Regions from separate parts of the Micromonospora sp. SCSIO 07396 genome, predicted to be linked through region 2. Evidence: riboswitches for the same ligand, from Rfam matches in the RefSeq annotation. Region 2 holds a riboswitch; each other region holds the start of a gene.
What was found. A riboswitch is a leader RNA that binds a small molecule or an ion and turns the genes downstream of it on or off. The one in region 2 is predicted to bind cobalamin.

Region 1: linked by a shared signal. The riboswitch ahead of bluB (5,6-dimethylbenzimidazole synthase) and the one ahead of ACWCHM_RS07950 (ribonucleoside-diphosphate reductase subunit alpha) in region 2 are both predicted to bind cobalamin.
Region 3: linked by a shared signal. The riboswitch ahead of ACWCHM_RS13535 (CbtB domain-containing protein) and the one ahead of ACWCHM_RS07950 (ribonucleoside-diphosphate reductase subunit alpha) in region 2 are both predicted to bind cobalamin.

Annotation. Positions count from the first base shown of each region.
Region 1 is NZ_CM132210.1:1,633,124-1,637,751, reverse strand. It holds gene ACWCHM_RS07295 (hypothetical protein) at 1-524, opposite strand, end outside; gene ACWCHM_RS07290 (TetR/AcrR family transcriptional regulator) at 627-1,241, shown strand; gene ACWCHM_RS07285 (hypothetical protein) at 1,213-1,557, opposite strand; gene bluB (5,6-dimethylbenzimidazole synthase) at 1,643-2,275, opposite strand; cobalamin riboswitch at 2,313-2,511, opposite strand; gene ACWCHM_RS07275 (SDR family NAD(P)-dependent oxidoreductase) at 2,530-3,423, opposite strand; gene ACWCHM_RS07270 (TetR/AcrR family transcriptional regulator) at 3,505-4,092, shown strand; gene ACWCHM_RS07265 (potassium-transporting ATPase subunit C) at 4,278-4,628, opposite strand, start outside.
Region 2 is NZ_CM132210.1:1,827,135-1,831,762, reverse strand. It holds gene ACWCHM_RS07960 (oxidoreductase) at 1-859, opposite strand, end outside; gene ACWCHM_RS07955 (helix-turn-helix transcriptional regulator) at 989-1,876, shown strand; cobalamin riboswitch at 1,904-2,117, shown strand; gene ACWCHM_RS07950 (ribonucleoside-diphosphate reductase subunit alpha) at 2,239-4,614, shown strand.
Region 3 is NZ_CM132210.1:3,167,377-3,172,004, reverse strand. It holds gene ACWCHM_RS13555 (dihydrofolate reductase family protein) at 1-354, shown strand, start outside; gene ACWCHM_RS13550 (ankyrin repeat domain-containing protein) at 397-1,164, opposite strand; gene ACWCHM_RS13545 (histidine phosphatase family protein) at 1,287-1,895, opposite strand; gene ACWCHM_RS13540 (CbtA family protein) at 1,892-2,695, opposite strand; gene ACWCHM_RS13535 (CbtB domain-containing protein) at 2,686-2,889, opposite strand; cobalamin riboswitch at 2,924-3,065, opposite strand; gene ACWCHM_RS13530 (PepSY-associated TM helix domain-containing protein) at 3,121-4,563, opposite strand.

The DNA of each region.
Region 1 (4,628 bases), 190 kb from region 2:
GGGATGCCCTCCACGATCGTGGCGGCGAGGGCGTCGCCGACGACGCCGTCCTCGGTGGCCAACGAGGGCACCATGTCGACCCGGACCCGCCGGGGTGTCGGCTGCCCCTGGCAGAGCTTCACCACGACGCTCTCGGTGGCGGTCACGCCGAAGCCGGCTCCCGTGACGGCCGTGCGTCCCGCTGTCGTCAACTCGCCGTGCCGGCCGAGGACCGCCGACACCGAGGCCAGATCGTTGGCGAGGTCGAGGTAGTGGCCGGTCGGGAGGCACGCGTCCAGCAGGGGCAGGGCCGTCTCGATGAACGGTCCGACGGTGTTGACCACCACGGCCGGCCGCTCCCGGCGGATCGCGGCCACGGTCTCGCGGACCGTACCGGCGAGCATCGTCGGCAGCCCGCCGGCGGCGGCCTTGAGCCGTTCGGCGTCCCGGCCGACCAGCACCGGCTCGATGTTCCGTCGGCGCAGTTCGGCCGCGATAGCGCGGCCGCTGCGGCCGGTGCCGCCGAGGATCCATACGTCGGTCATGGCACAGCTCCGCCCTGGTGCGGCATCCGCCCCAGTGACGACACGCCGTGTCATCACCATACCGGCGACGACATGCGATGTCATCACGACTACACTGGGACCATGGCCAGGTGGCGACCGGATGCCCGCGAGCGGCTGCGGCAGGCGGCGCTCGAACTCTTCGCCGAGCAGGGCTTCGCCGCGACCACTGTGCCGGCGATCACCGCGCGGGCCGGCCTGACGACGCGCACGTTCTTCCGGCACTTCGCCGACAAGCGCGAGGTGCTCTTCGCGGACGAGGCCGAGATCGGTGCCTACGCCAAGCAACTCATGGCCACGGCGCCCGCAGACGAACCGCTGGCGTTCATCGTCGCGGGCCTGCGCACGCTCGCCGAGACGTATTTCGAAGGTCGCAAGGACGACCTGCGGCAGCGGCGCGCCATCGTGGCGTCCGACCCGGGGCTGCGCGAACGCGACCAGCACAAGCGCGCGATGCTGGCCCAGGTGATGCGGGACGGCTTCCGGGCCGGCGGCCTCGATCCGCTGCGGGCCGACCTGCTCGCCGAGACGGCGGGAACCCTGATGTACGTGTCCGTCGCCGCATGGCTCGACACCGACGACGGTCGCCGGCTCGCCGACATCATCGACGCCGCACTCGCGACCTTGCGGACCGAGCTGGAAGGGCTGCCCACCTCGAACGGTCAGGTCGCTACTGCCAGGCGCCGCTGCGGCAGATGAACTGGGTGGTGCCGCTGTACTGGGTGGTGCCCCCGTCGACGTAGCTGTAGCTGGCCCGCACCGGGTGGCCGAGGTTGCTGGCCGGGCAGGTGGCGAAGAGGGTCGGCCCGGCGGTCGTGAAGGTGCCGACGCTGCCGGAGTACCAGGTGATGCTCCAGGTCGTCGTGCCGGTGCTGCTGCCGTCGCAGTAGAACTGCGACGCGCCGGACTCGCAGAAGGGCGCCGGGGCGGCGGCGAGGGCCGGCGTGGCCCCGGCGGCCACGAGGCCCAGGGCGGCAAGCGCGGAGGTGGCCAGGGCCGTGACGGTGGTACGCATGGAACTCCTCCCAACGTAGCCAGGTAACGACTGAGCGCGACGTCAGCCTAACCGTTGCATCGACGTACCCGAATTAGCTGTTCGGTCAGTCGGTCGCCCGGTGCAGCCAACGGTCATGGTGCACCGCCTCGGCGAGCGGCCGGCGTCGCCGCCACCCGTGCCGCTCCAGGTCGGGCACGGCCTCCAGATGGGTGACCGGCCCGACGCAGAGCCAGGCCACCGGCCGGATGCCGGCCGGCACACCCAGTAGGTCGGCCAGGAACGACTCCCGGTAGAAGGAGACCCACCCCACGCCCAACCCCTCGGCGGTCGCGGCGAGCCAGAGGTTCTGGATGGCCAGGCAGACCGAGTAGAGGCCGGCGTCGGCGATGGCGTGCCGCCCGAGCACCGCCGGGCCCCCGCGCTGCGGGTCGTAGGTGACGACGATGGACAGCGTCGACTCCAGCACCCCGTCGATCTTGATGCGCGCGAACCGTTCGGCCGCGGCACCGTCCAGAGCGGCGGCGAACGTGGCCCGCTCGGCCTGCACGTGCCGGTAGAACCGACGACGGACGGCAGGGTCCCGCACCAGGACGAAGTCCCACGGCTGCGAGTGGCCGACGCTGGGCGCGGCGTGCGCGGCGTCGAGGATCCGGTGCAGGGTGTCGGCCGGCACCGGCTCCCCGGTGAACTCGGCCCGGACGTCCCGGCGGCGGTGGATGGCGTCGTAGAGTTCCACAGGCAGGCTCCCGCTGCGCTCGGCCCACCCCCGACGGGTGGGCGGTCGACGCGAGGCCGGTCTTCGGACTCCCGGATCAACGCCGACCCGTCCGCCTTCCCAGCCGTACGGCCAGTGGCTGCGCTCCTCGCGCCTGGACGGTCGCTCCCCGGTCACCGCGGCGGGCCCGTGCCGGATTCACACCGGCTTCCCGATTCTCCCCGCAGTTGCGGGGCACCTCGCACGATCATGCCGCCGCCGATGCTATCGGTGGATCACGTACGGGTGGCGGTGGTGCGGCCACGGTTCCCGGTCGGGTAGTGCCTGCGCAGGTCGGAGGTCGTCATCCGGTCGAGCATCCGGTCGGGAAGGACGCGGGAGGCCCGGATGAGGAGGGCAGCCGTCGCGCCGATGGTGTAGCGGGTGCGGGGCCTGCGGTCGGTCACCGCCGCGGCGATCCTCTTCGCGGCGACGGCGGAGGTCACCCCGGCCCTGGTGAACGCCGCCACGTGGGAGGGGATCGCCTGCATCAGGGCACCGTAGCGCTCGTTCTGCTCCGGGGTCATCGTCTCGTCGAGACGGCCGAGGGCGGCGAGGCCGACGCGGGACATCTCGGTTTTGACGCCGCCCGGTTCGACCACCACCACCTGCACGCCGTACGAGGCCAGTTCGTTGCGCAGCGCGTCGCTCATCGCCTCCATGGCGAACTTGCTGGCGGCGTACGGACCGTAGCCGGCCATGGAGACCCTGCCGTTGAGGGAGCTGATGTTGACGACGCGCCCCTTGCCGCGCAGCAGCGCGGGGAGCAGGGCCTGGGTGACCGCGACGTGACCGAAGAGGTTCACCTCGAAGATGCGCCGCCACTCGTGCAGCGGCACCACCTCGACCGGGCCGGCACCGGGGACGCCGGCGTTGTTGACCAGCGCCCGCAGCGGCAGCGGATCCCGCCCGACGCGTGCGGCGAGCGCGGCGACGTGGTCGGGGTCGGTGATGTCGAGGATCACCGGCTCGATGCGGTCGGTCCGCAGGGGCGTGGCGTCGCCCTCGCGCCGCACGCCGGCGAGGACGTGGAAACCACGCCGGGCCAGTTCCCGCGCGGTGGCCGCACCCATGCCGGTCGACGCGCCGGTCACGACCACGAGTTCCCGACTTTCAGTTGACGTTGTCATCTCTCAAGTCTGCACCAATCAGATGACAACGTCAACCGAGTGAAGTGACTTAGTCATCACCGGCGGACTAGCATCGTCCGCGTGACCAGCCGCGCCGAATCAGCCGCCGCCACCCGCCGCGCCCTGCTCGAAGCGGCCGCCGAGCTGCTCGACTCCGGTGGCCTCGACGCAGTGACGTTGCGCGCGGTGGGAGCACGCGCCGGAGTGACGCGCGGAGCGCCCTACCGGCACTTCCCCGACAAGGAAAGCCTGCTGATCGCCGTCGGGACCCGGGCCTGGGACACGCTCGGGGACCGCATGCAGACCCTTCGCGCGACACCTGGCCTGTCGGCCGCCGAAAAGCTCCGCGGCGGCCTCCTCGCACTCGTCGACGTCGGCCGCCGTCAACCGCACCTCTACAAGCTCATGTTCAGCAACCCGCCCGGCGACCCCACCGCACTCGCCCGGGCCGCCCAGCGGAGCCAGACCGAGTTCCTGGCCGTCGTCGCCGAACTGGTGGGCGAGCAGGACGCCCGCCGGTACGCGGCCCTGCTCATCAGCAGCGCCAACGGAATCGCCGGCCTACAGGCCAGTGGCCAGCTCGCCGACCCGAAGTGGGGAGGCGTCAGCGCCGAAGACCTCACCGACACCCTCGTCGACATGGTCGCCGTCAGGAACCGGCACACCTGACCGGCGGGCAGCGGACTCGACGGCCGGTGGGGACCGGTCGGCACGTGGGCTCGGCAGCACCGGGTCCGGCAGTCTGACGGTAGTCGGCGGGCCGAGGACGGCACGGGGCCGACGAGCCGGCCGGTGGCCCGTGGGTAGGTCCGGGCAGGGCCGACCCGGGAGCCGGCCCTGCCCGACGTCGTCCGTCAGCGGGCGGGAAACCTCTCGTCGAGGGCGAGGTTGAGTTCCAGCACGTTCACGCCGGGCTCGCCCATGAAGCCGAGCGACCGGCCGGTGGTGTGCTTCGCCACCAGCGCCCGGACCGCTGCGGGGTCCGCGGCGCGCTCGCGCGCGACCCGGGCCACCTGGATCCGGGCGTACGCCGGGGAGATGTGCGGGTCGAGGCCGCTGCCGCTGGCGGTGACGGCGTCGGCCGGCACCGCGGGTGTCGCCGGAGCGTCACCCCGCACCGGCACGATCAGCCCGCCGGCGGCCACGTAGTCCTCGTCCGGCCTGGCCAGTTCGACAGGCACGCCCTGCCAGGAGCTGACGAACGG
Region 2 (4,628 bases):
GCCGACGGCCGACGGCCGGGTCGGTGGCCTCCCGGCTGGCCCGTACCTCGGTGGCCGGCCCCCAGGTCTGGAAGAGGCGGGCCGGGCCGAAGAACTGGCCACCGCGCACCGCCGGGTCGGTGGCGGCGCGCAGCTGGGGCAACGCACCCTGCTCGACCGACTGGGTGGCCAGCAGGCTGAGCCGGGCCAACACCCGGCCGGACCGGCCCTGGTGGGACCAGGCCCGGGGGGTCAGGTTGGTGCGGGTGACGCCGGGATGCGCCAGCACGCTGAGCACCGGTGATCCGGCGTCGCGCAGCCGGCGGTCCAGTTCGATGCCGAAGACGGTGGTGGCGAGCTTGGATCGGCCGTACGCGGTGGAACCCCGGTAGCCACGCTCGACCATCAGATCGGTGAAGTCCAGGTGTGCGTTGCGGTGGGTGATCGAGCTGAGGCTGACCACCCGGGCCGCCCGCGCGGCGGCCAGGTTGCCCAGCAGCAGGCCGGTCAGCGCGAAGTGCCCCAGCAGGTTGGTGGCCAGATGCAGCTCGTGGCCGTCGACGGTGGTGCGGCGCGGGCCGAGCAGCACCGCACCGGCGTTGTTGACCAGCAGGTCGATCCTCGGATGGTCGGCGGCCAGGGCCGCCGCGAACTCCCGTACCGAGGCCAGCGAGGCGAGGTCCAGCTCGCGTACCTCGACGTCGCCGCCCATGCTGCGGGCGGCCCGCCGGCCGGCGGCGGTGTCGCGGACGGCGAGCACGACCTGCGCGCCCCGGTGGGCCAGCGCGGTGGCGGTGACCAGACCGAGGCCCGAGTTCGCGCCGGTCACCACGACGGTGCGGCCACGCTGGTCGGGAATGTGGTCGGCGGTCCAGGTCATCTGCTGCTCCTGAGCGGTCGGGGGTGGGAGCACCGACGCTACGGACCGGCCGGGCGGACTCCGTCGTAGCCGGTTGCCTAGGTCCCGCAGACCTACCCGCGCCGGTCCGGGCCGCGTCACACTGGCGACATGACCCATCCGTACGCCCGTGAACTCGGTGACTTCCTGCGCGCCCGGCGCGGCCGGCTGCACCCCCGGGACGTCGGCCTGGAGCCGGGCGGCCGACGCCGGGTCACCGGGCTGCGCCGCGAGGAACTGGCGCTGCTGGCCGGGTTGAGCACCGACTACTACCAGCGGATGGAACAGGGCCGGGAGGTTCGCCCGTCCGACGACGTGCTGGACGGGCTCGCCGCCGCGCTCGGCCTCGACGACGACGAACGCCGGCACCTGTTCACCCTGGCCCGCGCCGCCCGCCGGCCGGTGCCCGCCCGGGTCGACCACGGCCCGGAGCGGGTGCCGGAGAGCACCAGGCGGTTGCTGCGCGTGATGGACACCCCGGCGGTGGTACTCGGCCGTCACCTGGACCTGCTCGCCTGGAACGCGTGGGCGGTGGCGCTGCTCGGTGACCCGGCGGACCACCCGCCGGACCGGCTCAACATGCTGCTGCTGATGTTCGACGAGGCGGCGGCCCCGGTGCGGCGCTGCGCGGCCTGGGAGCAGCAGGCCATGGACTACATCGGCATGATGCGCGCCGCCGTCGCCACGGACCCCACCCATCCCCGGGCCACCGCCGTCGTCGGTGAGCTGAGCATCCGCAGCGCCGAGTTCCGGCGGCTGTGGTCCCGGCACGACGTGCGCGGTTCGGTCAGCGGCACCAAGACCTTCCAGGTCCCCGAGGTCGGCGACATCGTCCTGGACTGGGACACCTACCCGCTGCCCGGCAACCCCGGCCCGGTCATGCTGGTCTTCACCGCCGAGCCGGGCAGCGCCGACGCCGACGCGCTGCGGCTGCTGGCGTCACTGCGGGCCACCGGCCGCTCGGGTGAGAGTTATCTGACACGCCGACGCGACATCTAGTGTTGCCTCTCCCCCATCTACGCCATATATGGTGTGCCACGCAGCTGGTTCGGCCGGGCCCGGTGGTCCGGTCGAGGCAACAGGGAACCCGGTGGGAATCCGGGACTGCCCCGCAGCGGTAAGTGGGAACGACCGCCGTCATCGAGCACTGGACCGCGAGGTCTGGGAAGCGACGGCCAGTAGGCGACCGACCCCGGTCACGCCCGCGAGTCCGAAGACCTGCCAGTGCGCCGTGCGCTGCTGCGCGCGGCGGTCGGAGGTCGCGCGGGACGACCGACGCCAGCACCCGGGCCGGCCGTCGCGCCGCGCCCGTTGGCGTTCTCCCGCGTCCCGATGGCCATCGGTGACAGCGAGGAGAGGTCATGACGAGCACAGCGCAGAGCCCACCGTCCGACGTCGACGGCGCGCAGCCACGCCGGCCCGCGATGCGGGTCCGCAAGCGCGACGGCGACACCGAACCGGTGGACGTCAACCGGATCGTCACGGCCGTCGCCAGGTGGGCCACCGACCTGGACGAGGTCGACCCGCTGCGGGTGGCCACCCGGACGATCAGTGGCCTCTACGACGGGGCGACAACGGCCGAGCTGGACAAACTGTCGATCCAGACGGCGGCCGAGCTGATCGGCACGGAACCGCAGTACTCCCGGCTGGCGGCCCGGCTGCTGGCCGCCTACGTGGACGAGGAGGTCCGCGGGCAGGAGGTGACCTCCTTCAGCGAGTCCATCCGGTACGCCCACGGCCTCGGCCTGATCGCCGACGACACCGCCGCGTTCGTGGCCCGGCACGCCAGTCAACTCGACGACGCCGTCGACCCGGCCGGTGACCTGCGGTTCGAGTACTTCGGACTGCGTACGGTGGCCGACCGCTACCTGCTGCGGCACCCGCGGTCACGGCTGGTGGTGGAGACCCCGCAGTACTGGCTGCTGCGGGTGGCCTGCGGGCTGTCCGGCACGCCCGACGAGGCGGTCGGGTTCTACCGGCTGATGTCGTCGCTGGCCTACCTGCCGAGTTCCCCGACGTTGTTCAACTCGGGCACCCGGCACACCCAGATGTCGTCGTGTTTCCTGGTCGACTCGCCGCGCGACGAACTGGACTCGATCTACGAGCGCTACCACCAGGTGGCGAAGCTGTCGAAGTTCTCCGGCGGCATCGGCATCTCCTTCACGCGGGTACGTGGCCGGGGGGCGCTGATCCGAGGCACCAACGGCCGGTCCAACGGGATCGTGCCGTTCCTCAAAACCCTCGACGCCGGGGTCGCGGCGGTCAACCAGGGCGGCCGGCGCAAGGGGGCGGCCTGCGTCTATCTGGAACCGTGGCACCCGGACGTCGAGGAGTTCCTGGAGCTGCGGGACAACACCGGTGAGGAGGCCCGGCGCACCCACAACCTCAACCTGGCCAACTGGATCCCCGACGAGTTCATGCGCCGGGTCGAGGCCGACGGCGACTGGTCGCTGATCGACCCGTCGGATGCCCCGGAGCTGCCCGACCTGTACGGCGAGGAGTTCGACGCCGCGTACCGGGTCGCCGAGAAGAAGGCGGTCCGCACGGTCAAGGCCCGGGACCTGTACGGGCGGATGATGCGCACCCTGGCGCAGACCGGCAACGGGTGGATGACGTTCAAGGACCGGTCGAACCGGTTGTCCAACCAGACCGGCGTGCCGGGCAACACGATCCACCTGTCCAACCTGTGCACCGAGATCCTGGAGGTCAACAGCGACACCGAGACGGCGGTGTGCAACCTGGGGTCGGTCAACCTCGGCGCGCACCTCACCGGCGACGGTGTCGACTGGGAGAAGCTGCGCGCCACGGTCCGCACGGCGGTGGTGTTCCTGGACCGGGTGATCGACATCAACTACTACCCGGCCGAACAGGCGGCGGCGTCGAACCCGCGCTGGCGGCCCGTCGGGCTGGGGCTGATGGGTTTGCAGGACGCGTTGTTCGCGCTGCGCCTGCCGTTCGACTCGGCCGGGGCCCGGGAGTTGTCCACCCGGGTCCAGGAGGAGATCTTCCTGACCGCCCTGGAGACGTCGACCGGTCTGGCCGAACGGTTCGGCGCGCACCCGGCGTACCCGCAGACCCGGGCGGCCCGGGGCGACCTGCACCCGGACCTGTGGGGGGTGGAGCCCACCCAGACCGCGCGCTGGGCGGCGTTGCGCACCCGGATCGCGGCGCACGGCCTGCGCAACTCGCTGCTGGTGGCGATCGCCCCGACCGCCACGATCGCGTCGATCGCCGGCTGCTACGAGTGCATCGAGCCACAGGTGTCCAACCTGTTCAAGCGGGAGACCATGTCCGGGGAGTTCCTCCAGATCAACACCTATCTGGTACGCGAGCTGAAGGCACGCGGCCTGTGGACGCCGGAGATCCGCGACCAGATCAAGCGGGCCGAGGGGTCGGTGCAGGGGATCGTCGACCTGCCCGCCGAGGTGCGGGAGCTGTTCCGTACCGCGTGGGAGCTGCCGCAGCGGGCGCTGATCGACCTGGCCGCCGCGCGGGCACCCTACATCGACCAGTCGCAGTCGCTGAATCTGTTCCTCAGCGCGCCGACCATCGGCAAGTTGTCCTCGATGTACCTGCACGCCTGGAAGTCCGGGCTGAAGACCACATACTACCTGCGGTCGCGTCCGGCGACCCGGATCCAGCAGGCCACCGTCACCGTCGCCCCGGTCGTCGCGGCCGACGCCGAGGCGCTGGCCTGTTCCCTGGAGAACCCCGAGAGCTGCGAGGCGTGCCAGTGACCACCGTCGACGAA
Region 3 (4,628 bases), 1.3 Mb from region 2:
GCGAGGGAGCTGCCCTGGCGCAACTCCGAGGTGCTGGACGGCGACCTCGTCGATGTCGTCACGGCGCTGCGCGACGACCCCGGTGTCGGCGGCGTCCTCATCCCCGGTTCGATCTCCGTGGTGCAGCAGCTGCTCGCCGCCGGTCTCGTCGACGAACTACGGCTGCTGGTGCACCCGGTGGCGGCGCGCAAGGGCCGCCGGCTGTTCGACGACGGGGGTACCCCGTACCACCTGCGGGTGACCACGACCGAGGTGTACCCGACCGGGGTGATCCGGGTGATCTACGCGCCGACCGACGCCCCGGCGGCGGCCGGCTACGACGAGGCCAAGGAGCAGCTGGCCGCCGGGGAGTAGCCCGCAGCCGTCGCGTCGGGCCGGGCGGTGGGCGTACCCGGGTCAGCCGGTGGCATCGGGCGGGTGCGGGCCCAACTCGGCGGCGGTGACGGCACCTCGCGCCCGCAGCCAGCCGACCAGTTCGGTGGCACCGCGCCGGACGGCCGCGTCCAGGGCGGTGCGGTGCTCCCACGGCGGCACCCGGTTGAGCCGCGCGCCGCGTGTCCACAGGTACCCGGCGCAGGACTGCCGCCCGCCGTGGCAGGCACCCCAGAACGCCCAGTCGATCTCGTCGGTCGACGGCGGGGTGTCACCGGTGCAGGCCCGCTCCACCCGGTCGTGCAGGCCGAGCGTCGCCGCGTCGACGAGGGTGGTGCGGGCGCCCCGGACGACCAGCCGGAACGCCGCCCGCCACTGGGCGAAGGCCCGCGCGTTGGCCAGCGGCGTGCCGTCGGCGATCACGCTCCCGGGAGCTTCGATGTCGGCGCCGGCGTCCAGCAGGGCGTCGACGACGTCCACGTCGTCGCAGCTGGCCGCCCAGTGCAGCGGTGTCTCCCGGTGCGGACCGGCGAACCGGGCGTCGACGTCGGCACCGGCGGCGACCAGCGCGGCGACGGTGTCGGCACCACGCGGGAACCGGCCCGGCCAGTCGGTGACCACGTGCAGCAGGGTGCGGACCCCGCCGACCCGGTCGACGATGTGCCCGGCGGCCAACCCCGGGTGCGTGCTGAGCAGCGACCGCAGCCGGGCGAGGTCACCGTCGCGGATCGCCCCGGTCACCGCGACCGCCAACGGATCGTCGGCGGCGAGCAGCGACGGATCACCGGTCATCTGCGCGACCCTACCCGCAGCCGGTTGCCGTGCCCCGCCGCCCGGGTAGGTCGGGGCCAGGACCGAGTCTCACCGCCACCGGCCCGCACCGCCACCTTGTTCGCCGGAGGCGGACCGGCCGGTCATGGTGCATGTCGGTCTCCGGGCCCGGCCGGCGCGGTGAACCGGAGCTGCCACCGCTGGCCGTACCGGCTGAGGCGCACCACCGCCAGGGGGGCGACGTCCAGCCGGGGCAGGGCGGCCATCGGCAGGCCGAGCGCGTGCACGATCGCCACGCGGATCACCATCGGATGGGTCACCGCGACGATCCGCCGGCCCGGCCCGAGCCGGTCGTCGAGCCAGCCGGCGACCCGCTCGCGCAGCGCGACGAGGGACTCCCCGCCGTGCGGCGTCGCCCCGGGCGTCTCCCACCACTGGCGCAGCGCCCCGGGCTCGCGCGCCCCGACGTCGGCCAGGCTGCGCCCGGCCCAGCCGGCGTAGTCGCAGTCGGCCAGCGCGGCCTCGACGGTGGGCCGTAACCCCAGGGCGTACGCGGTCTGCACCGCTGCGGTCGCCGGGCTGGTCAGACAGGTGTCCACGGTGCCCAGTGGCCCGGTCCGGCCGTGACCGGCCAGGGCGAGGGCGGCCTGTCGACCGCCCTCGTCCAGGTCGTCGTCGCCCGCGCCGAACACCGCCCGCCGCAGCGCGCCGGTGTGGGCGTGGGCGACCAGCCGCAGGCTGGTCGAGGTCACGGGCGGGCCGGCGTGCCCTGACCGGTCAGCGGCGCACGGGCCCGGTCGCCGGGGCGCGGCCCTGCGGTGCGTCGGCTCATCAGGGCGCTGAACAACAGACCGAGGGCGGTCCACAGCACCACCTGGGTGCCGAGCGAGGCCAGCCGGAAATTCCACAGCAGGGCTGCCGGGAAGTCCTCCGGGACCTCCTGGAACGACGGCAGGACGACGTACCCGACGCCGGCGACCAGGACGAACCCGCCGAGGGCCGCGCCGCACCGTTGCCAGGGCGGCGCGTCGGCGCGGACCGACCGGTAGCCCAGGGTGCCCGCCCAGACGGCCACCAGGCCGAGCACCACCAACGCCAGGTAGGCGGCGGTGCGCTGGTCGATGGTGTCGGGGTTGCCCACCGCCGGGGGATTGGCCGGGTACTTCCCGAACGGCACGAGCACTACGCCGAGCAGGGCACCGCCCGCCAGCAGCAACGCCGACCGGCCGTCGTCGGCGGCCGGGAACCGTCGGCGCAGCAGCACGTACGCGGTCGCGAGCAGGCCACCCATCGCCGTCCCGAACAGGCCGGTGGCCAGGAACAGGCCGAACCGCTGCCCGTCCCGGCCGACCAGGTCCTCGGCGTGGTGGTCGTCGGCCACCGGCCCGGTGTGGGTGGCGGCCTCCTCGATCGCGATGGCCGCGTCGATGCGCGGCTCACCGGCGAGGTAGCCGAAACCGCCCGCGAGTAGACCGGCGACGAGGCCGGCGAGGAGCCCGCGGAGCAGGACGGTGACGAAGGTGGGTGGGTTGTGGGCAGCGGTCAGTGGCACGGGACACCGAGCAGGTGCCGGCCGTCGTGCATCAGTTCGTGCAGGAACATGCCGCTGCGCGAGACCGCACCCTGGTCGAACGCGACCAGGTAGGTGAGCAGCAGGAGTACGCCGACGACGGCCAGGGCCGTCCACCACAGACGGGTGGACCCGACGGGGTGCACCAGCGGCTGGGCAGGAGTGGGACTCGACATGGGATTCGAACCTTCCCGGGGATGACGCGTCCCCATCGCAAGGCTGCGGACGACCGAGCGTCCTGGCTCACGGACCCGTCGACGACGGAACCGCTCACAGTGGCGCGACCGCGCCGGATTCCCACCGGCTTACCTCGCGACGCCGCAGATAGTGGGTCGACCGTAACGGCGCGACCCCCGACCGGTCAATCGTCGCCCGGGGAATGTGACGTGCCGGCCGGGGGCGGCACGTCATCCGCCGGCCGGTGCGGGGGCGGCGTCGCGGCGACGTCGGGCCGCCACGCCCAGGGCGACGTCGACGACGAGGAAGGCGAGCAGGCTCAGCCCGAGCAGGGGCAAGGCCCAGCCGATCGCCGCCACCACCGGTACGCCGACGGGCACCGCCCACCACGGCAGGCCCCGCACACCACCCCGGGGTGGCGGAGTGCCGGTGCGGGCCCGGCGGTCCGCCCGGGTGGGCCGGCGCTGCCACCACATCCGGTAGCCCCAGACGACGACGCAGAGCAGCCCGAGGGCCAGCGCGGCGAGCAGGATCTGGTTGACCGGGCCGAGGAGCACCCCCATGTGGGCCTGGATGCCGAGTCCACTGAGCTGGGCCAGCAGCGGCCAGTCGGCGAAGTCGCTGCGGGCGGTGACCGTCCCCGTCGTGGGGTCGACGGCGACCCGGTCCTTGGCCACCGGCCAGGTGTTGTCGACCTGGGTGACCGTCCAGGCCGAGCCCGGCTCGCCGGGGGCGATCTCGACCGGGCCGGCCAGCCCGGCCGTCCGGGCGGCGGTCAGCACCCGGTCGAAGGCGGCCGACTCGACCACCCCGCCGGCCCCGGCGGCACCGTGGTGGCCGCCACCGGGGTCGGCCGGAGCCGGTCCGGCGGCGAGGGCGGTGGAGAGTTGCGGGGCGCGGGCGTCGAGGGCGTCGAGACCGGCGCCGAAGTTCGCCCCGGCGTACCGGGACCAGGTCAACCCGGTGGCCGCGAGGAACAGCAGGCCGACGGTGAGCCAGATCCCGGTGGTGGCGTGCCAGCTGCGGGTCCGGCGCACCCCGCGGGCGGCGGTCAGGTCCGGTACGAGCAGGTGCCGCGCGGTGGACCGGGAGGCGCGGCGGCGACGCCACCACAGCACCACCCCGCCGAGCGCGAGCACCCACAGCCAGCTCGCGGCGAGCTCCGAGTAGTGCCGGCCGACCGCGCCCAGGTGCAGGTTGCGGTGCAGGTCGTCCAGCCAGGTGGTGGCCGGTGTGGACCCGAACCAGGTGGTGAGCTGCCCCTGCACCCGGCCGGTGTACGGGTCGACGTACACGGTGTGCTGCTTGTCCGCCAGCTCCGGCACCGTGAACACCACCCTCGTGGTCCGGTCGCCGGTGCCGGGCTGCACCGCGCTGACGCTGCCCTCCGGATGGGCGTTGCGGGCCGCCCCGACCTGGTCGGCCACCGGCACCGGGCGCTCACCCACCTGCGTCACGGTCAACACCTCGCCGTAGAGCGCCGCGTCCACCTGCGGGGCCACCGTGTAGGCGAGCCCGGTCAACGCGGCGACCACCAGGAACGGCGCGACCAGGATGCCGGCGTAGAAGTGCAGCCGCAGCAGCAGCGCGCCGAACGGGGAGCCACCCCGGGCCGGCCGGGCGGGTGGGGCGGGTTCCGGCCTCGGCGGGTCGGACAACTCAGTGACAGACATATCCATCCGATCGAATGTGTTGGATGTATTCGATGGTCGCCCCGTGCCTGCGGGTCAGCCGATTC